DNA from 2 places in the Enterobacter sp. 3U4 genome. Region 2 is predicted to be linked to the other one. Evidence: predicted binding sites of a transcription regulator. Region 2 holds the regulator's gene; the other holds the start of a gene.

Region 1 (11,914 bases), 570 kb from region 2:
GAAACCCTCTGACCAAATAATTTACCGTTAATGACGGTAGACCCCTCACGATGCTGCATCCGCCAGGACACCGTACCCACAAATCGGTTTTTACCAATCGTCCATTCTACATCTCCCGTACAGCGTATCGGGGTACTCGAAAAATGCGAATACGCTAACCAACCGCTGGTGATAGCGGCCATCAGAAACGCCACCAGCAAAATAATACGGTTCCGGAGTGTCTTCATTGCTCATGTGCCCAAAAATAATGCGTGGTACATAATGCTGCCGCGTCCCGTCGCGCATCGTTATTACAGACAAACGCCGCCATTCGCTCCGTTTTACTATAGCCGATGAGAAAAACGTATCGTTTTTCGGCACACAGACCGGGATAGTTTTTTAACAGGGTCAAGTAATGATCCTGAACAGGTTCATTAGGTGCATAAAAAAGCTGGCAGGCGTTGGTCGTGCTGCCCGTTGAAAGTGGAATAAAGTTACTAAACGGCATGTTCTGGTGATGCTTATATAATATCACTCCATTGATAAACGCGATCAGCAAAAGCGTCGCGGTGATAATTATCAACCAGGCCGGCCTCTGCCTCGCGGTGCCATCGGCTATTGCCATGTCTTTATTGACGATGACCGTCTCAGCAGTTGGGGTAAATACTTCAACCTGAGTGGCTTCGGAAAGCATCAGCCCGCGGCGAGTAATCGTTTTTACCGTATCGCGCGGTAACCCCACCTCAGCCAGAGCATTGCGTAATGTCAAAATGGCCTGGTAAAAGGTATTCGGCGTGGTGACGTCATTGCGTTCCCCCCATCCCACCACCATTAACTGGTTTTGCGAAATAATTTCTCCCGGATGAGTGACGAGATAAAGAAAACAGAGGTTGGCAGGAAGCTGCAATTGTATCGAGCGCCCGGAAATATGATTTACCAGGGTTTTGTTTTCTGGATCATACTCGACCAATTTGTTAATGAGATACAATTTTCCTTTCCTCAACAATAACAATGCTTAATCATATACACCAAAAAGACATACGTATATTTAACAACAGTATAGGTCAGAAGAATCAGGACGCGATAACACCCCAACTAAGATTAAAATTAATGCATTGTTTTTCAATGAGTTAAACAGTCTTTTTCTTAGGTTTTTCTCATCTAAAACGACATAATAAGATTTCATTACACTTTGCCAGCGCAAATAATTATATTGAGCCGCAACCGGAGAAAAGAAGGTCGTTACGGCAGATTTACGAAACGAAATTTTAGCTATTAGTGCTATTTCATGAATCTTCTTCCGGGATTCTTTTTGTCGAATAATCTTAATAGACTGACGAATATTCTGAAAATACGTCGACCGAAGTATATCCTCTGGCCATAGCTACGGCCTGACAGAATAGACATCACCAGGAATTTATATTCTTTACCATTATTTTTCATAAACAAGAGAGGGTCACTGGATATGTTTCAAGATTGACACATTTGCATGGCAGTGAAATATTGACAGTGAAAATAAGACAGGAATGGACTGGATGATAACATCGTCGCATAAGGTTGTCCGCTGTATAAGCTGTGAATTGTCCTGTCAGTTATTTCCAGATAACGCAGTACGTTCACAATATTGCGGAAACGCCTCATTCGCAGTTTGGCCAGGTGGTAACCATTTCCTGCAGACTGCAGTAGAAAATAAAATATTGCGAGAAAACAAGAATCACTTATTACGCGGATTTATTTTTGTAGACTTTTCGATGTGCAACCTGCGCGTACTTGCCGATCCGCAATGGATTGAACGACTGGCGAGAACTAACATGAACATTGTGATTATCTCAGACCGCAAAATGGAAGCATTGGCCAATTACTTCTTCACTCATCGCAGTGAAATAAAGGGAGTTATTTATTCGAATGATAACGACAATATATTAAAGGAAAAAATTAGCCATCTATTCTCCGGAAGACGGGTGAATAGCAGACGTGGCAGCATGTTGAACACTGTCGAATTCACTCTACTTAACAGGTTTTTATCAGGAGCGTGCCTCCAGGAGATTATAAAAACAGACAGCATCGATGTTAAAAAAATTTATGTACATAAAATACGACTAGAGAGGAAGTTAGGTACCAGCATCCATAAAATCCTTGTTTCTATTTTGTAATTTCAACCTTTTTACATACCCACATCTAATGCTGTGGAGGATGTTCTACGCCTGAAAGAAAGGGGCTAGCTATGCCATATTTAATGAAACACTCACCAGTCGCCGCTGCTATTTCGCTGGCGTTATCGTCAGTACTATTTACCGTACATGCAGCGGCAATAGATTTTGCTAATTTACCCGCCTCCGGAGCAGTAACGGATTTGCCTGCAGAAATACAGGCGTTGATTCCTGGAACGGCAAACGCGAACTTTAGCAAAAATACCGGCGATCCTAACTATGTCTACCAGTACAGCGCAGGAAATATTCCGATCTATGGAGATGGGATCACCCTTGAAGGACCGGGGGCGGAAGCCTTTGAGCATTCAGTCACCGTTATTCAGAACTCCACGTCCGGCAGCCCGGGGGTGATATTTGGTGACGATCTCACTATTCGCACCCAGTCAAAAGTGGCCGCCAACAATGGTAAAGACGTCGACGGTATTCGTACCCATGGTATGAACACGCCGGACAACCCGGTATTTATCATTACCGGCGACCGTACCCATATTTACGTCAATGGCCTAAGCGGTGACGGTATTAATGCCGGATACAGCTCCTTCAGCCAGGGCTCTCTCGGCTCCGCCAATATTTATGTGGGTGACGATCTCTATATCGAAACAACTGGCAGTACCGGTCGGGGTATCAGCGCCTATGCGTTGAATGATGCGTCGAAGGCCAAAAATAACGTTATCGTCGGCGATCGTGCGCACATTGTTACGCGTGGGACTTCCGCCGAGGGGATTCGAACCAACCAGAGCGGCTCATACGTCCGTCTGGGGGATGAGGCCGCCATCGAAACCTACGGCACATCGTCCTACGGCCTGTATGCAGGTTCAGCGTCAAAAATTGAGCTGGGGAAAAACGCGACGATAACTACCGACGCGTCCAGCGCTTCCGGGGTTTATTCTACCGGCTCGTCAACCATCACCCTTGATGAAGGCGCGACCATCACCACCAACGGTGCCAGCGCGCATGGCGTCTATGCGTACACAGGCGCGGTGAATACTGGAGATAACGTCACCATTACGGTAAACAGCCGCGAGAAAATCAACAGTTCTGCGCAAGCGCCGCACGGGATGTATGCCTGGTCACGTGGCGTGATAACGCTCGGGGGTGGCGCAACCATTACCACCGCTGGCCAACGCGATAACGGCAGTTATGCCATGAACGTCGGCAATGGCGGGGTTATTGATGCGTCCGCGGGCGGAAAATTCGTCCTCACAGGCGATATCCTCTCCGCAGGCGGCGTCGCGGCCACCAGCACGCTTCCGGCTCAAAACAGTGCCATTACGCTGAATATGGATGATAACTCACTGTGGAACGGGGCGTCTTATATTGAGAGCAACGCCAACGGTACAGGGACTATCGCGCTTACGATGAATGATGCCGTGTGGAATATGCGCGACAGCTCCACGTTGACCAGCCTGACGCTGAATGCGGGCGGCACGATTAATTTCCAGCATTCTGAGGATGCAGCATGGCAAACCCTGACCATCAGTGATGATTTTATCGGCAACGGCGGCAAGCTGGTTTTCAATACCGTACTGTTTGACGATACCTCGGAAACGGACAAACTGATCGTTGAAGGCAACTCTTCCGGTCATACCGGCGTGGAAGTGAATAACATTGGCGGTGCTGGCGCGCAAACCGTAGAAGGGATTGAAATTGTCAGCGTTGGCGGCAACTCTGATGGGACGTTTGAGAAGGCCAGCCGTATCGTGGCGGGGGGCTATGACTATAACGTTGTGCAAAAAGGTAAAAACTGGTTTCTGACCAGCCTGGTTGAGCCCGTTGATCCACCGGTTGACCCGGTAGATCCGCCTGTTGACCCTGTTGACCCACCTGTCGACCCGGTAGATCCACCTGTTGACCCAGTGGACCCACCCGTCGACCCGGTGATTCCGCCGCAAGAGCCCGTCCCACAGCCTGCACCACCGAAAAGCGAGCATCAGTATCGTCCGGAATTTGGGAGCTATCTGGCAAACAGCTATGCGGCAAATACGCTGTTTATGACCCGCCTGCATGACCGTCTGGGTGAAACGCAGTACACCGACATGCTCACCGGCGAGCAGAAAGTAACGAGCTTGTGGATGCGTAACGTCGGCGGCCATACGCGTTTCAGAGACGGCAGCGGCCAGTTAAAAACGACCGCCAATCGATACGTGCTGCAGCTGGGTGGCGATGTTGCCCAGTGGAGCACCGACGGCCTGGACCGTTGGCATCTTGGTCTGATGGCGGGCTACGGCAACAGCCAGAGCCGGAGCGCCTCCAGCCTGACCGGCTATCACTCACGCGGTGAAGTGAATGGCTATAGCGTCGGTCTGTACGGGACCTGGTACGCAAACGACGTGGATAAAAGTGGTACCTACGTGGATAGCTGGATGCTGTATAACTGGTTCGACAATAAGGTGATGGGGCAGGATCAGGCCACTGAAAACTATCGCTCCAGCGGCGTGACCGCCTCTGTAGAAGCAGGCTATAGCGTTAAGGTGGGCGAAAGCGGTCGCAACAGCTACTGGATCCAACCGAAGGCGCAGGCCGTTTGGATGGACGTGCAGGCTGACGACCATCGCGAGCGCAACGGCACGCGGGTGAAAGACGAGACTCACGGGAACCTGATGACACGTCTCGGCGTGAAGGCCTATATCAGCGGACATAACGCGATTGACGACGATAAATCCCGTACCTTCCAGCCGTTTATCGAGGCGAACTGGATCCACAATACCCAGACCACGCGTATCCGCATGGATGACGTTAGCAATGAAATGCGCGGCACTCGCAATATCGGTGAACTCAAGACAGGCGTAGAGGGGCAGATTACGCCGCAGCTTAGCGTATGGGGCAATGTGGCTCAGCAGATAGGCGACAAAGGCTACAGCGATACCCAGGGGATGCTGGGGGTGAAATACAGCTTCAAATAACAACAAAAAAGCCGCTGAGAAATCAGCGGCTTTTTTTACTACGGATTTGACCGTATTAGTCTTCTTTCGCACCGCGCATAGCACGTTTACGATCGTTCTCGGTCAGGTGACGTTTACGGATACGAATTGACTGTGGAGTCACTTCAACCAGTTCGTCATCATCGATGAATTCCAGAGCCTGCTCCAGAGTCATCTTGATCGGTGGAACCAGAACCGTTGCTTCGTCAGTACCGGACGCACGCATGTTGGTCAGTTTCTTACCGGTCAGGCAGTTTACGGTCAGGTCGTTAGAGCGACTGTGAATACCGATGATCTGGCCTTCATAAACCTCAGCACCGTGACCCAGGAACAGCTTACCGCGATCCTGCAGACCGAACAGCGCAAACGCAACCGCTTTACCCTGACCGTTGGAGATCAGCACGCCGTTGTTACGCTGGCCCACTTCGCCCGGACGAACGTCGTCGTAGTGGCTGAAGGTGGAGTACAGCAGACCGGTACCGGAAGTCATGGTCATGAACTCTGAACGGAAGCCGATCAGGCCACGGCTTGGGATCACGTAGTCGAGACGTACGCGGCCTTTGCCATCTGGATTCATGTTTTTCAGGTCGCCTTTACGCTCACCCAGAGCCTGCATCACAGAACCCTGGTGCTGCTCTTCAACGTCCAGCGTCACGTTTTCGAACGGCTCTTGTTTACGGCCGTCGATTTCGCGGAAGATAACTTTCGGACGGGAAACCGCCATTTCGAAACCTTCACGACGCATGTTTTCGATCAGAACAGACAGGTGCAGCTCACCACGACCCGAAACGCGGAATGCATCAGCGTCTTCGGTTTCTTCAACGCGCAGCGCAACGTTGTGCACCAGCTCTTTGTTCAGGCGGTCAAGGATCTGACGAGAGGTAACGAACTTACCTTCTTTACCACAGAACGGAGAGGTGTTGACGTTGAAGAACATGGATACGGTTGGTTCATCAACGGACAGGGCTGGCAGCGCTTCGACGTTCTGCGGATCGCAGATGGTGTCGGAGATGTTCAGTTCACCCAGACCGGTGATAGCGATGATGTCGCCCGCTTCAGCGATGTCGCTCTCGATACGCTCAAGACCCAGGTGAGTCAGTACTTTACCAACTTTACCGTTACGGGTTTTGCCTTCGCTATCGATGATAGTGACCTGCTGGTTCGGCTTCACTTTACCGCGCTTGATGCGACCAATGCCGATTACGCCAACGTAGTTGTTGTAGTCGAGCTGAGAGATCTGCATCTGCAGGGTGCCGTCGAGATCGACGTTTGGCGCAGGAACACGGTCAACAATCGCCTGATACAGCGGGGTCATGTCTTCAGCCATGTCTTCGTGGTCCAGACCTGCGATACCGTTCAGCGCAGAAGCGTAAACGATAGGGAAGTCCAGCTGCTCGTCGGTCGCGTCGAGGTTAACGAACAGGTCGAAGACCTGGTCAACAACCCAGTCAGGACGCGCGCCAGGGCGGTCAACTTTGTTGATAACAACGATTGGCTTCAGACCATGGGCAAAAGCTTTTTTGGTCACGAAGCGCGTCTGTGGCATTGGGCCATCCATTGCGTCAACGACCAGCAGAACGGAGTCTACCATGGACATTACACGTTCAACTTCACCACCGAAGTCGGCGTGCCCTGGGGTATCAACGATGTTGATACGGTAGTCATTCCATTTAATCGCGGTGTTTTTCGCGAGGATGGTAATCCCACGCTCTTTCTCCAAATCGTTGGAGTCCATCACGCGTTCTTGGGTTTCGGCACGCGCATCAAACGTACCGGATTGCTGCAGCAGCTTGTCAACCAGGGTAGTTTTACCATGGTCTACGTGCGCGATGATGGCGATGTTACGCAAATTTTCGATCACAACTTTGCCTCAGGCATTTAGAAATAGCGCGTTATTGTACACGGATTAATCGCACTACAAAACAGGATCACAAACATCCCCCGCAAACAAGTATTGCAGAGATGCTTTGTGATCGCTTTCACGGAGCGGTAAAAGGGCACTTTAACGTAAATTGCACCAATATGGTGCTCAATGTTCACATTGAAGCACTATACTGGTGCAACAAATCCATTGTGGTGCAGCCCTTTTGCACTATGGTGCGCATGATAACGCCTTTTTGGGGTGTTTTAAAAGTTGGCACAGATTTCGCTTTATAAAAAATACATGGCAACAGCCAGTACAAACAGAAATTGAAGACCTCGTTACCACGACGACAATGACCAATCTGGAGAGTTAAGTATGTCCGCTGAACACGTTTTGACGATGCTGAACGAACATGAAGTGAAGTTTGTTGATCTGCGCTTCACCGATACCAAAGGTAAAGAACAGCACGTCACAATCCCTGCTCATCAGGTGAACGCCGAATTCTTCGAAGAAGGCAAAATGTTTGACGGCTCCTCCATTGGCGGCTGGAAAGGCATTAACGAATCCGACATGGTTCTGATGCCAGATGCGACCACTGCGGTCATTGATCCGTTCTTCGAAGAACCAACCCTGATCATCCGTTGCGACATCCTCGAGCCAGGCACGCTGCAGGGCTACGACCGCGACCCACGTTCTATCGCGAAACGCGCTGAAGAGTATCTGCGTTCTACCGGCATCGCAGACACCGTTCTGTTCGGGCCAGAGCCAGAGTTCTTCCTGTTCGATGACATCCGCTTCGGTGCCTCTATTTCTGGCTCCCACGTGGCTATCGACGACATCGAAGGCGCATGGAACTCCTCCACCAAATACGAAGGCGGTAACAAAGGTCACCGTCCTGGCGTGAAAGGCGGTTACTTCCCGGTTCCTCCGGTCGACTCTGCACAGGACATTCGTTCCACCATGTGTCTGGTGATGGAAGAGATGGGCCTGGTTGTTGAAGCGCACCACCACGAAGTGGCGACAGCGGGTCAGAACGAAGTGGCTACCCGCTTCAACACCATGACCAAAAAAGCGGACGAAATTCAGATCTACAAATACGTTGTGCACAACGTTGCGCACCGTTTCGGTAAAACCGCGACCTTCATGCCAAAACCAATGTTTGGCGATAACGGTTCCGGTATGCACTGCCACATGTCTCTGTCCAAGAACGGCACCAACCTGTTCTCTGGCGACAAATATGCCGGTCTGTCCGAGCAGGCGCTGTATTACATTGGCGGCGTAATCAAACACGCTAAAGCGATCAACGCCCTGGCGAACCCAACCACCAACTCCTACAAGCGTCTGGTCCCGGGCTACGAAGCGCCAGTGATGCTGGCCTACTCTGCGCGTAACCGTTCTGCTTCTATCCGTATTCCGGTGGTGGCATCTCCTAAAGCGCGTCGTATCGAAGTGCGCTTCCCGGATCCAGCGGCTAACCCATACCTGTGCTTCGCAGCACTGCTGATGGCCGGTCTGGACGGTATCAAGAACAAGATCCACCCGGGCGAAGCGATGGACAAAAACCTGTACGACCTGCCGCCAGAAGAAGCGAAAGAGATCCCACAGGTTGCAGGCTCTCTGGAAGAAGCCCTGCAGGCGCTGGACGCAGACCGCGAGTTCCTGACCGCAGGTGGCGTATTCACTGACGACGCTATCGATGCATACATCGCGCTGCGCACTGAAGAGAACGACCGCGTGCGTATGACTCCGCATCCGGTTGAGTTCGAACTGTACTACAGCGTTTAATTAAGTTGTTTTACCCGGCGTGACAAACGCCGGGAGTAGTTGCCGTGGAAACTTTTAGCCCATCTCCGGATGGGCTTTTTTCTCCACCAACAATCTGATCTCACGCGCTTTTGACGCCGAAAACGCTATACTGCACTAAATTAGTGCATACGACTCCAGGAGACTGCTGAATGGCAACTGGCACGCTGCCCGATGCTGGGCAGATCCTCAATTCTTTGATTAACAGCATATTGCTGGTCGATGACGAGCTGGCCGTTCATTACGCCAACCCTGCGGCACAGCAGCTGCTCGCCCAAAGCGCACGCAAACTGTTCGGCACCCCGCTTCCGGAACTCCTGAGCTATTTTTCGCTGAATATTGGCCTGATGCAGGAAAGTTTACAGGCAGGCCAGGGCTTCACCGATAACGAAGTGACGCTGGTGATCGACGGGCGTTCGCACATTCTGTCGCTGACCGCGCAACGTCTTCCTGAAGGCCTGATCCTGCTGGAAATGGCGCCGATGGATAATCAGCGGCGACTGAGCCAGGAACAGCTTCAGCATGCACAGCAAATTGCCGCCCGTGACCTGGTGCGCGGTCTGGCGCATGAAATCAAAAACCCGCTGGGTGGATTACGCGGTGCGGCGCAGCTTCTGACCAAGGCGCTGCCCGACCCTGCGCTGGCGGAGTACACCAACGTCATCATCGAGCAGGCGGACCGCCTGCGGAATCTGGTTGACCGTCTTCTCGGGCCACAGCAGCCGGGAATGCACGTCACAGAAAGCATCCATAAAGTGGCTGAACGGGTGGTGAAGCTCGTCTCGATGGAGCTGCCGGAGAACGTCACGCTGGTGCGCGATTACGACCCAAGCCTGCCGGAACTGGCTCATGACCCGGATCAGATTGAGCAGGTCCTGTTGAACATTGTGCGCAATGCCCTGCAGGCGCTGGGGCCTGAAGGGGGCGAGATTATTTTACGCACCCGTACCGCCTTCCAGCTCACGTTACACGGCGTGCGCTATCGGCTTGCGGCACGAATCGACGTCGAGGATAACGGGCCCGGCATTCCATCGCATCTGCAGGACACCCTGTTCTACCCGATGGTAAGCGGTCGCGAAGGCGGAACCGGCCTGGGCTTATCCATTGCCCGCAGTTTGATCGATCAACACTCTGGAAAAATTGAATTTACCAGTTGGCCGGGACATACCGAGTTTTCGGTTTTCCTGCCGATTAAAAAATAAAGGTGACGTTTATGCAACGAGGGATAGTCTGGGTAGTCGATGACGATAGCTCCATCCGTTGGGTGCTTGAACGCGCGCTCACGGGGGCGGGATTAAGCTGCACGACGTTTGAGAGCGGCAGCGAAGTGCTCGACGCACTCACCACCAAAACGCCCGATGTTCTGCTGTCGGATATTCGCATGCCGGGCATGGACGGGCTGGCGCTGTTAAAGCAGATCAAACAACGCCACCCTATGCTTCCGGTCATCATAATGACGGCCCACTCCGATCTGGATGCCGCGGTGAGCGCCTATCAGCAAGGGGCATTCGATTATCTGCCCAAACCGTTTGATATCGACGAAGCGGTGGCGCTGGTTGAGCGCGCGATTAGCCACTATCAGGAGCAGCAACAGCCGCGCCACGCGCCCGATTTTGGGCCAACGACAGACATTATCGGCGAAGCGCCGGCGATGCAGGACGTATTTCGCATTATTGGCCGTCTGTCCCGCTCGTCCATTAGCGTATTGATTAACGGTGAATCGGGAACCGGTAAAGAGCTTGTGGCGCATGCATTGCATCGCCATAGCCCACGGGCAAAAGCGCCGTTTATCGCCCTGAATATGGCGGCGATCCCGAAGGATTTGATTGAATCCGAACTGTTCGGGCACGAAAAAGGGGCGTTTACCGGCGCAAATACCATTCGCCAGGGACGCTTCGAACAGGCAGACGGCGGTACGCTGTTCCTGGATGAGATCGGTGATATGCCGCTGGACGTTCAGACCCGCCTGCTGCGCGTGCTGGCAGATGGGCAGTTTTACCGCGTTGGCGGCTACGCGCCGGTGAAGGTGGACGTGCGCATCATCGCCGCGACCCACCAGAATCTGGAGCAGCGCGTGCAGGAAGGCAAATTCCGTGAGGATTTATTCCATCGACTGAACGTCATTCGCGTTCATCTGCCGCCGCTGCGTGAACGCCGGGAAGATATTCCCCGCCTGGCGCGTCATTTCCTGCAGGTAGCCGCCCGCGAGCTGGGCGTGGAGGCCAAGCAGCTTCACCCGGAAACCGATGCCGCTCTGACGCGCCTGGCATGGCCGGGCAACGTGCGTCAGCTGGAAAACACCTGCCGCTGGTTAACCGTGATGGCTGCCGGGCAGGAAGTGCTGATTCAGGATTTACCGGCCGAGCTGTTTGAAGCGACCGCGCCTGAAAGCACCACCGGTCACGCGCTGCCGGACAGCTGGGCGACGCTGCTGGCGCAGTGGGCCGACCGTGCCCTGCGTTCCGGTCATCAAAACCTGCTGTCTGAAGCGCAGCCTGAGATGGAGCGTACGCTGTTAACTACCGCGCTTCGTCATACGCAGGGCCACAAGCAGGAAGCCGCTCGCCTGTTGGGATGGGGACGTAATACCCTGACGCGCAAGCTGAAAGAGCTGGGAATGGAGTAATATCCGCCCTTGTGTAAAGGTGATTAATTGAGCGCAAATTGCCGTTATTTTGCGCTTTACTGTTCCGATGAGTTTTGTATGATCGTGCCCGGAAATTGGGGGTGAACATCATGCTGGAAACATTCGTGAATATGCTCTCTAGCGGAGCCGCTGAAAGCCACACGCCACAAACCGCCGTTGCGGCGGTGCTGTGTGCGGCGCTGGTTGGGCTGTTTAGCTAACGAGCTGTCAATGAAAAGCCGGGTGGCGGCTTCGCCTTACCCGGCCTACAAACGCGTGAAATGTAGGCCGGGTAAGCGAAGCGCCACCCGACATTGCCGCTTAAATCACCCGCGAGAACTGCTGCATACGCGCTTTCTGACGCAGATACGCGTCAAAGCACATGCAGATATTACGGATCAACAGACGTCCTTTTGGCGTGACCTCAATCGCGCTGTCCGACACATCCACCAGCCCGTCTTTCGCCAGCGGCGCCAGCAGCTTCAGGTCTTCCGCAAAATAATCGATGAAG
Region 2 (11,914 bases):
CGTGTGCGACGATCTGATGAAAATTCAGGGGATCTTCACCGATGGCGACCTGCGTCGCGTGTTCGACATGGGTGTAGATGTCCGCACGCTCGGCATTGCCGACGTGATGACGCCGGGCGGTATCCGCGTCCGTCCGGGTACGCTGGCCGTAGATGTGCTGAACCTGATGCAGTCCCGTCACATTACCTCAGTGATGGTTGCCGATGGCGACCAGTTGCTGGGTGTGGTACATATGCATGATCTGCTGCGCGCAGGCGTAGTGTAATGAAGGATAAGACAATGAGTAATGCGGGTGCATCCCTTGCAACCTGTTATGGTCCGGTCAGCACCCAGATGATGGCAAAGGCGGAAAATATTCGTCTGCTCATCCTGGACGTGGATGGCGTACTTTCCGATGGCCTGATTTACATGGGCAATAATGGTGAAGAGCTGAAAGCGTTTAACGTACGCGACGGCTACGGTATCCGCTGTGCGCTCACCTCAGGTATTGAGGTGGCTATCATCACCGGGCGAAAAGCTAAACTGGTAGAAGACCGCTGTGAAACCTTAGGAATTACCCATCTGTATCAGGGTCAGTCCGATAAGATGGCGGCGTTTAAGGATTTACTGGGTAAACTGGCTATCGCACCGGAAAACGTGGCCTACGTCGGGGACGATCTGATTGACTGGCCCGTGATGGCTGAAGTCGGGCTGAGCATCGCCGTTGCCGATGCGCATCCGCTGCTGATCCCACGCGCTGACTACGTTACCCACATCAACGGGGGCCGTGGTGCCGTACGTGAAGTCTGCGATCTGCTTTTGCTGGCGCAGGGCAAGCTTGATGAGGCCAAAGGGCAATCGATATGAGTAAAACCAGACGCTGGATTATCATTTTGCTTTCGCTTGTCGCACTGGTATTGATTGGCGTGAACCTTGCCGATCGCGACGATACGCAAACGGAAGTGGTCAACAATAACGATCCAACCTATAAAAGCGATCACAGCGACACCGTGGTCTACAGCCCGGAAGGCGCGCTGAACTATCGCCTGATTGCCCAGCATGTTGAATATTTTTCAGATGACGGTATTTCGTGGTTTACCCAGCCTGTCATGACCACATTTGATAAGGACAAAGTTCCGACGTGGTCAATTAAGTCAGATCGGGCAAAACTGACAAATGACCGTATGCTTTATCTGTATGGTCACGTTGAAGTCAACGCCCTGACCGCTGACTCGCAACTGCGAAAAATTACGACGGATAATGCCCAGATTAACCTGGTAACCCAGGACGTGACCTCGCAGGATCTGGTCACACTGTATGGCACAACATTTAATTCCAGCGGTTTGAGAATGCGCGGGAACTTACGCAGCAAGAACGCCGAGCTGATTGAAAAGGTTAGAACCTCCTATGAAATTCAAAACAAACAAACTCAGCCTTAAAGTAATTATCGCCAGCGCGATGCTGGCGACCAGTCTCCCCGCGCTTGCTGTTACGGGCGATACCGACCAACCGATCCATATCGAGTCTGATACCCAGTCTCTCGATATGCAGGGCAACGTCGTCACCTTCACGGGTAACGTCGTCATGACTCAGGGCACCATCAAAATTAACGCCGACAAAGTGGTCGTGACCCGTCCGGGTGGCGAGCAGGGCAAAGAGATCATTGATGGTTACGGCAACCCGGCAACCTTCTACCAGATGCAGGACAACGGCAAGCCGGTGAAAGGCCACGCCTCGCATATGCACTACGAGCTGGCGAAGGACCTGGTCATCCTGACCGGAAATGCGTATCTGGAACAGCTGGACAGCAACATTACCGGCGACCAGATCACCTATCTGGTGAAAGAGCAAAAAATGCAGGCCTCCAGCGAGAAAGGCAAACGCGTCACGACCGTACTGGTTCCGTCGCAGCTGCAGGACAAAGGCAAAGGCCAGGCCCCGGCACAGAAGAAGAGTAACTAATTCGTTATGGCAACATTAACTGCAAAAAATCTCGCGAAGGCCTATAAGGGCCGCCGTGTCGTAGAAGATGTCAGTCTGACCGTCAACTCCGGCGAAATTGTAGGGCTGCTTGGCCCTAACGGTGCGGGTAAAACCACCACCTTCTACATGGTCGTTGGCATTGTGCCGCGCGATGCCGGCAACATTATCATTGACGATGAAGACATCAGCCTTCTGCCGCTGCACGCGCGCGCGCGTCGCGGGATCGGCTACCTGCCGCAGGAAGCCTCCATTTTCCGTCGTCTCAGCGTTTACGATAACCTGATGGCGGTCCTGCAAATTCGTAACGACCTGACCAGTGAACAGCGTCAGGATCGTGCCAACGAGCTGATGGAAGAGTTCCACATTGAGCATCTGCGCGACAGCCTCGGTCAGGCACTCTCCGGCGGGGAACGCCGTCGCGTTGAGATTGCGCGTGCGCTGGCCGCAAATCCGAAATTTATCCTTCTGGATGAACCGTTTGCTGGCGTTGACCCGATCTCGGTTATCGACATCAAACGAATCATTGAACACCTGCGCGACAGCGGGCTTGGCGTCCTGATCACCGACCACAACGTCCGTGAAACGCTGGCCGTTTGCGAACGCGCGTATATTGTGAGCCAGGGCAATCTGATCGCCCACGGTACGCCGCAGCAGATCCTCGAAGACGATCATGTTAAGCGCGTCTATCTTGGGGAAGACTTCAGACTCTGATAGGGTAGAGGTAACGTAACGCCGAACCGGAGAAAAATGCTCTGAACATGAAGCAAGGTTTGCAATTAAGGCTCAGCCAACAACTGGCAATGACGCCGCAGCTACAGCAGGCAATTCGCCTGTTGCAACTGTCCACGTTAGAACTTCAGCAGGAGCTCCAGCAGGCGCTGGACAGCAACCCTCTGCTGGAACAAACCGATCTTCATGACGAGGTAGACACTCAGCAGTCACAGGATACAGAAGCGCTCGACACTGCGGATGCACTCGAACAAAAAGAGATGCCCGACGAGCTTCCGCTTGATGCCAGCTGGGATGAAATCTACACGGCCGGAACCCCTTCCGGTACGCGTGCAGACTACCAGGACGATGAGCTACCGGTCTATCAGGGAGAAACCACCCAGTCGCTGCAGGATTACCTGATGTGGCAGGTGGAACTCACCCCCTTCTCCGATACCGACCGCGCGATTGCTACGTCAATTGTCGATGCCGTTGACGACACCGGCTATTTGACCGTCACGCTGGACGATATTCTGGAAAGCATGGGCGACGATGAGATTGAGCTTGAGGAAGTTGAAGCCGTTCTGAAGCGCATCCAGCGTTTCGATCCGGTAGGCGTAGCCGCAAAAGATCTGCGCGACTGCCTGCTGATCCAGCTCTCTCAGTTCAGCAAAGAGACGCCATGGCTCGACGAGGCGCGTTTAATCATCAGCGATCATCTGGATCTGCTGGCAAACCACGATTTCCGCACCCTGATGCGCGTTACGCGCCTGAAGGAAGAGGTGCTGAAAGAAGCGGTGAATCTGATTCAGTCGCTCGATCCGCGCCCCGGTCAGTCGATCCAGACCAGCGAACCCGAGTACGTGATCCCGGATGTGCTGGTCAGAAAACACAACGGCCGCTGGGTAGTTGAATTGAATTCAGACAGCATCCCTCGCCTGCAAATCAACCAGCAGTATGCCTCCATGTGCACCAGCGCGCGTAACGACTCCGATAATCAATATATTCGTAGCAATCTTCAGGAAGCGCGATGGCTGATCAAAAGTCTGGAGAGCCGAAATGATACGCTGCTACGCGTCAGCCGCTGTATTGTCGAACAGCAGCAGGCGTTCTTTGAGCAGGGTGAAGAGTATATGAAACCGATGGTACTGGCGGATATCGCTCAGGCCGTCGAGATGCATGAATCAACCATTTCCCGTGTCACCACGCAGAAGTATCTGCACAGTCCACGCGGTATATTTGAGCTTAAGTATTTCTTCTCCAGCCATGTGAATACCGAGGGCGGCGGCGAAGCGTCGTCAACGGCCATTCGTGCCCTGGTGAAGAAGTTGATCGCCGCGGAGAACCCCGCGAAGCCACTGAGCGACAGTAAGTTAACCACCATGCTGTCCGATCAGGGTATTATGGTGGCACGTCGTACTGTTGCGAAGTATCGAGAGTCTTTATCCATTCCGCCGTCCAACCAGCGTAAACAGCTGGTCTGACACAACCGATAAGGAAGACACTATGCAGCTCAACATCACTGGACAAAACGTCGAAATTACTGAGGCTTTACGCGACTTTGTGAACGCGAAGTTTGCAAAACTCGAGCAGTATTTCGAAAGGATCAATCAGGTCTATATTGTGTTGAAAGTGGAGAAAGTGACTCATATCTCGGATGCCACCCTGCATGTTAACGGGGGTGAACTGCATGCCAGTGCGGAAGGGCAAGACATGTACGCTGCTATCGACGGCTTGATTGATAAGCTTGCACGACAGCTCAATAAACATAAAGATAAACTGAAACAACACTAATTGTCCGGGCAGTTAACGGGTGCAGGACGGCCTGTTGTGAAACACAACAGGCCATTTGTACAGTTAGCGCTTAGGTGAAATTATGATGAACAACGATTCCGCTCTTCAACTGAGCAATGTCCTTAACCAGGAATGTACCCGCAGTGCGGTTCACTGCCAGAGCAAAAAACGTGCGCTGGAGATCATCAGTGAACTGGCCGCAAAACAGCTGGGCCTGCCGCCGCAGGTGGTGTTCGAAGCGATTCTGACCCGTGAAAAGATGGGCAGTACCGGTATCGGCAACGGCATCGCGATCCCGCATGGCAAACTGGAAGAGGATACCCTGCGTGCCGTCGGTGTGTTTGTGCAGCTTGAAACACCGATCGCCTTCGATGCCATTGATAACCAGCCCGTCGATCTCCTCTTCGCGCTGCTGGTTCCTGCTGACCAGACGAAAACCCATCTGTATACACTGTCGCTGGTCGCCAAGCGTCTGGCTGATAAAACCATTTGCCGTCGACTGCGCTCGGCTCAAAGTGATGAAGAGCTCTATCAAATTATCACTGAAGCAGAAGGCAATCAGGATGATGCATAACCAGGAGATGGCCTTCACATCTGTTGTCCTGAGGAGAAACGGAACATGGTGCTGATGATTGTCAGTGGCCGTTCAGGGTCGGGGAAATCCGTTGCTCTGCGCGCGCTGGAAGACATGGGTTTTTACTGCGTAGATAACCTGCCGGTCGTGTTGTTGCCCGATCTGGCCCGCACGCTTGCAGAGAGACAAACCTCTGCCGCCGTCAGTATCGACGTTCGTAACATGCCGGAATCGCCAGAGATCTTCGAACAGGCCATGAGCAACCTGCCTGATGCGTTCTCGCCTCAGCTGCTGTTCCTTGATGCAGACCGCAATACGCTGATCCGTCGCTACAGCGATACCCGTCGCTTGCACCCGCTTTCCAGTAAGAACCTCTCTCTGGAGAGCGCGATCGATGAAGAGAGCGACCTGCTGGAGCCGCTGCGTTCTCGTGCCGACCTGATTGTCGACACCTCTGAGATGTCCGTTCACGAGCTGGCGGAAATGCTGCGTACCCGGCTGTTGGGTAAACGCGAGCGTGAACTGACGATGGTGTTCGAATCCTTCGGCTTTAAGCACGGTATTCCGATTGATGCGGATTACGTTTTCGACGTGCGCTTCCTGCCGAACCCGCACTGGGATCCGAAGCTGCGCCCAATGACCGGTCTGGATAAACCCGTCGCGGCCTTCCTCGACCGGCACACAGAAGTTCACAATTTTATCTACCAGACGCGAAGCTACCTTGAGCTATGGTTACCTATGCTGGAGACAAACAATCGTAGCTACCTGACGGTGGCGATTGGCTGTACCGGCGGTAAACATCGTTCGGTTTATATCGCCGAACAGCTGGCCGACTATTTCCGCTCGCGCGGGAAGAACGTTCAGTCCCGTCATCGCACGCTGGAAAAACGTAAAACATGACCGTAAAACAGACCGTTGAGATCACCAACAAGCTGGGTATGCACGCCCGCCCGGCGATGAAGCTGTTTGAGCTAATGCAGGGTTTCGATGCAGAAGTTCTGCTGCGGAATGACGAAGGTACCGAAGCGGAAGCGAACAGCGTGATCGCCCTGCTGATGCTGGATTCCGCCAAAGGGCGCCAGATTGAAGTCGAAGCTACCGGCCCCCAGGAAGAGGAAGCGCTGGCGGCGGTGATTGCCCTGTTTAACGCCGGCTTTGACGAAGACTAACGTTCGCCCCTTCGGCGGGTGGCGCTGCGCTTACCCGCCCTACATTAGATTATTACGCTGCATAAAACCCTCTCCGCCCAGCTGATTCATCTGGCGTATAATCCACGCCTGACGGCTTCGCACGTATCCTGATGGGGCACTGGCTTTAAAGCGGATAGGGTTCGGTAAAACGGCGGCCAATAACGCTGCTTCTGACATGCTCAGACGGCTGGCTGGCTTATTGAAATAACGCTGCGCGGCAGCTTCCACGCCAAAAACGCCATCGCCAAACTCAGCGACGTTGAGATAGACGGTCAGAATGCGTTTTTTGCTCCAGACCGTTTCCATCCCCAGGGTCAACCCCGCCTCCAGCCCTTTTCGCACCCAGCTACGGCCGTCCCACAGAAACAGATTTTTGGCAGTCTGCTGCGACAACGTTGACGCGCCGCGCACGCGATTTTCATGACGTTCGTTATGCGCCAGCGCCTTCTCAATCGCGGCCACGTCGAACCCCCAGTGCTCCGGGAATTTCTGATCCTCCGCCGCGATGACCGCCAGCCCCATGAACGGTGAGATCTCGTCCATGCGCACCCAGTCAGAGTGGGCAACATAGCCGAAATCGCCGCTGAGCCACGCGCCGAGCTGACGCTCAACCATCACGGCCGAGAACGGAACCGGCATAATGCTGAACAGGGCGAGTCCACCGCCCCAAAACACCGCCAGCACCAGAACGATGCGTAACAGGGTACGTTTTACCCACGCGCCAGCACCGGATTGACGACTCATTCAGCCAGCACCAGCACGCGGGCGACCAGCTTTTCGATCCCCGTGGCCGCTTCCGCAATATTCTGCGCCAGCATATACGCAGGCGTGGTGACAATTTTATTATCTTCATCAACCACAATATCATCCACCGGGCACGGAACGTGTTCGCCCCCCATTTCCTCAACGATTTCCGCAGTATCAATATCCGTCCCGATGGTCAGGCGCAGCGGGAAATCAAAAATCTTAGGCAGCATCGCCGGTGCGATACAGATAAAGCCCAGCGGTTTCCCTGCCGCATGCATGGCCTGCGACAGCGCTTTGAGATGAGGTTCGATCTGACACTCCGCGCCCTGCGCGGCAAAAGAACTGAGATTTTTGGCCGCGCCAAACCCACCCGGCACAATGAGCGCATCAAGCTCTTTAGGGTCTGCCTGAATAAGAGGATGGATATCGCCTCGCGCAATACGCGCGGCTTCAACCAGTACGTTACGGGTTTCCGCCATCGGCTCGCCGGTGAGATGATTAATCACATCCGCCTGATTTTTGTCTGGCGCAAAACAAATAACCTCTGCACCGTGCTTTGCGAGGGCCAGCAGCGTGATTACGGCTTCATGTATCTCAGAACCATCGTAAACACCGCATCCGCTCAGCACGACACCAATCTTTTTCATCATGACAATCCTTTTCTGCAACTTGCTGAAGCACATTAATAATTTTGATTAAAACGCTATGCTTCACACATTTCACTGATTCATGTAACAAACCATTTAAGATTTGCTATCTTATCTGCGTGCGGCCTAAATTTTTCAGGCAGCGCCCTTTCGAAAATAACTTTAAAAAACAGGCGCAGCCACGATTTCCCTGGTGTTGGCGCAGTATTCGCGCACCCCGGTTAAGCCGGGGTCATTTTTTTCTGGCATCGACCCAGGCTTTAAGCACCGCAACATCGTTTTGCCACTCTTGTTTCATCTCTTCAACCCAATCACCCACGTTATCTTCCCATGCAGGTAAATCCGGCGACTGAATCTGTTGCCCCAGCTGCTGCAGGTGGCGTAGGCCAACCGAGCCGGCGGCACCTTTAATTTTATGACCTTCTTCTACGATCCCCTTCTGGTCACGCGCCGTCAGGTTGGATTCCAGCACGCTCAGATAGCCCGGCATCATTTTTTCGAACACCGCCAGACCGTCGGTAATCAGTTTCGGGCCGACCAGATCGATGTACTGCTCCAGCATCGCGGTATCGAGAATCGTTTGGGCTTTTGCGCTATCAACAGACGTCATGGTGCTCTCCTCTTCATCATGGGTATCCCAGAACTTTTTGATCATAGCGGTCAGAGCAGGCACCGCCAGCGGCTTGCTGAGTACATCGTCCATACCAGCATCGAGATACTCTTTTTTATCTTTCAGCACGTTCGCCGTCAGCGCAACCAGCGGCGGCAGTTCGTCGGCCGCGTACTGACGCGTCAGCTCGCGCGAGATATCCAGCCCGGTCATATCCGGTAATTGAATATCCAGCAGAACGAGATCGTATTCGCCGGGTTTAAACATCTCCAGCGCGGCTTTACCGGTCATCGCGACATCCACGCTGTTGCCCAGCTTTTCCAGCACGGAGCGCGCCACGATCACGTTCAGCTCAATATCTTCCACCAGCAGGACGTGCAGAGCAGGCAGCGGCATATCGTCATTTTCAAAGGTATCTTCTACCTCTTCCGCCACCGCCGGCGCATGGACCGTCAGCGTGAAGGTCGATCCTTTGCCCGGCTGGCTGGCTACGGTGATATCACCGCCCATGCTCTTCGCCAGACGTTTAGAGACCGCCAGGCCAATGCCTGTTCCGGTCGCCGGTTTCCCGCCGTTGCTGTCTTTCACCTGGTAATACATCGCGAAAATTTTGTCCTGCTCCTCCTGCGGAATACCAATCCCGGAGTCTTCCACCTCGAAGTGCAGCATGTCGCCTTCGTCATAGCGGATACGCACCGCCACCTGCCCCTTCTGGGTGAATTTCACCGCGTTGCTGATCAGGTTCCACAGGATCTGGCGCAGCCGCGTGCCGTCAGTCACCACTTTATGCGGCAGCGGCAGGGTGGGCTCCATGACAAAACTCAGTCCCTTCTGCTGCGCCTGCAGGCCGGACAGGTTTTCGAGATCGGCAAGGAAGCTGGTGAAATCAACCGGCTGGTTATCAAGCTGAACTTTACGGCGCTCCATCTTATCCATATCAATAATATCGTTGAAGATATTACCCAGCGTGACCGCTGAGACATGGATAGTCTTGAGGTATTTTTCCTGCTCTGCGGTCAGGTCGGTATCCAGCAGAATACGGCTCAGCCCGACAATGCCGTTTAGCGGCGTACGCAGCTCGTGGCTGATGGTGGAGATAAAGGTGGTCTTGTCGCGGCTGGCGCGCTCCAGAGCATCCTGATAGCGCTTACGCTCGGTGATATCGCGACCAAAGCCCATCAGGCCGTGGCGTTTGCCCACGCGGTCATAGTACGGCACCTTACGGATCTCAAAGCAGGCTTTGCGTCCGTCCGGGTAATCCAGCCACTGTTCATAGGTCAGCGAGACGTTATGGCGGAAGACTTTTTCGTCGGTCTCCATGACCTTGGCCGCCGCCTCTTCAGAGTAAACGTCCTGCGGCTTCAGATGAATCAGCTGCTTTTCGCTTTTCCCGGTAAGCAACTCCATCGCCCGGTTACAGCCGGAAAATTCTTTATCTTCATTACGGTAGAACACCAGATCCGGCGACGCGTCCAGGAACGACCGCAGGAAAGAGGATTGCTGCTCAAGCTGGATCTGCGTGACCTCGCGCTCTTTCATTTCGATTTTCAGCTGCTCCAGGGTGGCCTGACGCTCGGCCTCCGCCTTCTCACGATCTGAAATCTCCTGATTCAGCTGCGCAATGTTGTCCTTAAGCTGGACGTTGAGCTTCAGGTCACGCTCGCGCATCTCTTCCAGTTTATCGACCAGCTTAGACAGGCGCTGACGGGACTCTTCCAGCTGTTCAACCACTACGGAAAGGAAATAGACCGCCCAGGGCGTAATGAGCAAGCCAAAGAAGATGGAGCGAATGACGTCGATACTCTCGACCTGACCATGCAGAACCATGGTAACGGCCATTTGCACGACAATGGCCAGAACGACCAGCGCCAGCGCAAGCAGCATGGAAAAACGCACCAGCCCAAGCTTCATCATCAGGTCGACGTAATACTGGGCAAGCATTCGGATTTGCTTCATAGAGGATCCCTTCACGACGTTATCGCTCAATAATACTCAAATTCGCGGCGAGGCGTTGAAGGTTGTGAGAAAAAGTGCGGGGTGAAACAGGAGATTAGCCTCGCTCCCGGTTAACCGGAAGCGAGGAGAGGTCACTCAGGAGCGTTTCAACAACAGCCAGAGGCTGATCAGGAGGAAACTGGCGCTTGGCAGCAGCGCACCAATTATCGGCGGAATGCCATAAACCAGCGTCAGCGGACCGAAGATCTGGTCAAGCACGTAGAACACAAAGCCGAAGCTGATACCGGTCACGACGCGCACCCCCATCGGCACGCTGCGTAACGGGCCGAAGATAAACGACAGCGCCATCAGCATCATCACCGCCACGGACATCGGCTGGAAGATTTTGCTCCACATGTTGAGCTGATAACGCCCTGCATCCTGCCCGCTCGACTTCAGGTATTTCACATAGTTATGTAAACCGCTGATGGAGAGCGCGTCAGGATCCAGCGCCACGACCCCGAGCTTATCGGGCGTCAGGTTGGTCTTCCACGTCCCGGTTACCGTCTGAGAACCGGTAATCTGTTTCGGATCGGTCAGGTCAGACTCATCGACCTGGGATAAACGCCACTGTTTATGCTCGGCGTCAAACTTCGCCGAAGAGGCGTGGCGGACTGACTGCAGACGGCGCTGGTCATCGAAAGCGTAGATGCTCACCCCACCCAGTTCATCATTCCCTTTTACCCGTTCGATGTAGACGAAGTTTTTACCGTCTTTCGCCCATAAACCTTGCTGAGTCGAGAGCAGTGAGCCGCCGTACATCGCCTGAGCACGGTAGTTACGCGCCATCTGTTCGCCCTGCGGCGCGACCCACTCGCCAATCGCCATGGTCAACAGCACCAGTGGGATCGCGGTTTTCATCACCGACAGCGCGACCTGCATGCGGGTAAAGCCCGAGGCCTGCATAACGACCAGTTCACTGCGCTGCGCCAGCATCCCCAGCCCCAGCAGCGCGCCCAGCAGGGCCGCCATTGGGAAGAAGATCTGCACATCTTTCGGCACGCTGAGCAGGGTATACATCCCCGCGCCCAGTGCGTCATAGCTCCCCTGCCCGGCTTTTTTCAGCTGATCGACAAATTTGATAATGCCGGAGAGCGACACCAGCATGAACAAGGTCATCATGATGGTGGTAAAAATGGTTTTACCGATATAGCGGTCAAGAACGCCAAACACCTGCATTACAACGCTCCTTTACGCGAGAATCGGGCACGAATGCGGCGCACAGGCACCGTATCCCACAGGTTTAACCCTAGCGCCAGTAAGATGTACAGGCTGTTGACTACCCATGTCCAGACCATAGGGTCCAGCTTACCCTTCGCGCCGTTAGAACGAATCGAGGTTTGCAGCAGGAAATAGATCAGGTAAAGCAGCATCGCCGGCAGCATAGAGAGCACGCGTCCCTGGCGAGGGTTCACCACGCTCAGCGGAACGACAATCAGCGCCATCATAAACACGGTGAAGACGAGCGTAATACGCCAGTGGAACTCAGCGCGCGCTCGGTCGGTATCGGTATTCCAGAGGGTCCGCATGTCCATTTGCTCGGTATCCGTTGGATCGAGCGCCACCGCCTGATGGCCGATAATGGCCTGATAGTTCTGGAAATCCGTGATACGGAAGTCGCGCAGCATCGCGGTGCCTTCGAAACGGGTGCCTTTATTCAGCGTCACGATCTGAGAACCATCTTTGC

What was found. Region 2 encodes sigma-54, which starts transcription at its own class of promoters, with help from an activator protein. Its sites were predicted from a motif close to GTTGGCACANNTTTCGCTNT; they were not measured.
Region 1: the regulator sigma-54 is predicted to act here: its motif matches at 7,244-7,263, upstream of glnA (glutamate--ammonia ligase).

Annotation. Positions count from the first base shown of each region.
Region 1 is NZ_CP136665.1:4,088,604-4,100,517, reverse strand. It holds gene RVY89_RS19555 (hypothetical protein) at 1-227, opposite strand, end outside; gene RVY89_RS19550 (winged helix-turn-helix domain-containing protein) at 224-967, opposite strand; gene RVY89_RS19545 (helix-turn-helix transcriptional regulator) at 1,515-2,132, shown strand; gene RVY89_RS19540 (autotransporter outer membrane beta-barrel domain-containing protein) at 2,204-5,092, shown strand; gene typA (ribosome-dependent GTPase TypA) at 5,148-6,971, opposite strand; gene glnA (glutamate--ammonia ligase) at 7,350-8,759, shown strand; gene glnL (nitrogen regulation protein NR(II)) at 8,930-9,979, shown strand; gene glnG (nitrogen regulation protein NR(I)) at 9,991-11,403, shown strand; gene RVY89_RS19515 (YshB family small membrane protein) at 11,514-11,624, shown strand; gene hemN (oxygen-independent coproporphyrinogen III oxidase) at 11,725-11,914, opposite strand, start outside.
Region 2 is NZ_CP136665.1:4,656,835-4,668,748, reverse strand. It holds gene kdsD (arabinose-5-phosphate isomerase KdsD) at 1-265, shown strand, start outside; gene kdsC (3-deoxy-manno-octulosonate-8-phosphatase KdsC) at 280-846, shown strand; gene lptC (LPS export ABC transporter periplasmic protein LptC) at 843-1,418, shown strand; gene lptA (lipopolysaccharide ABC transporter substrate-binding protein LptA) at 1,387-1,941, shown strand; gene lptB (LPS export ABC transporter ATP-binding protein) at 1,948-2,673, shown strand; gene rpoN (RNA polymerase factor sigma-54) at 2,721-4,154, shown strand; gene hpf (ribosome hibernation promoting factor) at 4,177-4,464, shown strand; gene ptsN (PTS IIA-like nitrogen regulatory protein PtsN) at 4,547-5,038, shown strand; gene rapZ (RNase adapter RapZ) at 5,084-5,938, shown strand; gene npr (PTS phosphocarrier protein NPr) at 5,935-6,207, shown strand; gene mtgA (monofunctional biosynthetic peptidoglycan transglycosylase) at 6,247-6,972, opposite strand; gene elbB (isoprenoid biosynthesis glyoxalase ElbB) at 6,969-7,622, opposite strand; gene arcB (aerobic respiration two-component sensor histidine kinase ArcB) at 7,855-10,188, opposite strand; gene lptG (LPS export ABC transporter permease LptG) at 10,324-11,406, opposite strand; gene lptF (LPS export ABC transporter permease LptF) at 11,406-11,914, opposite strand, start outside.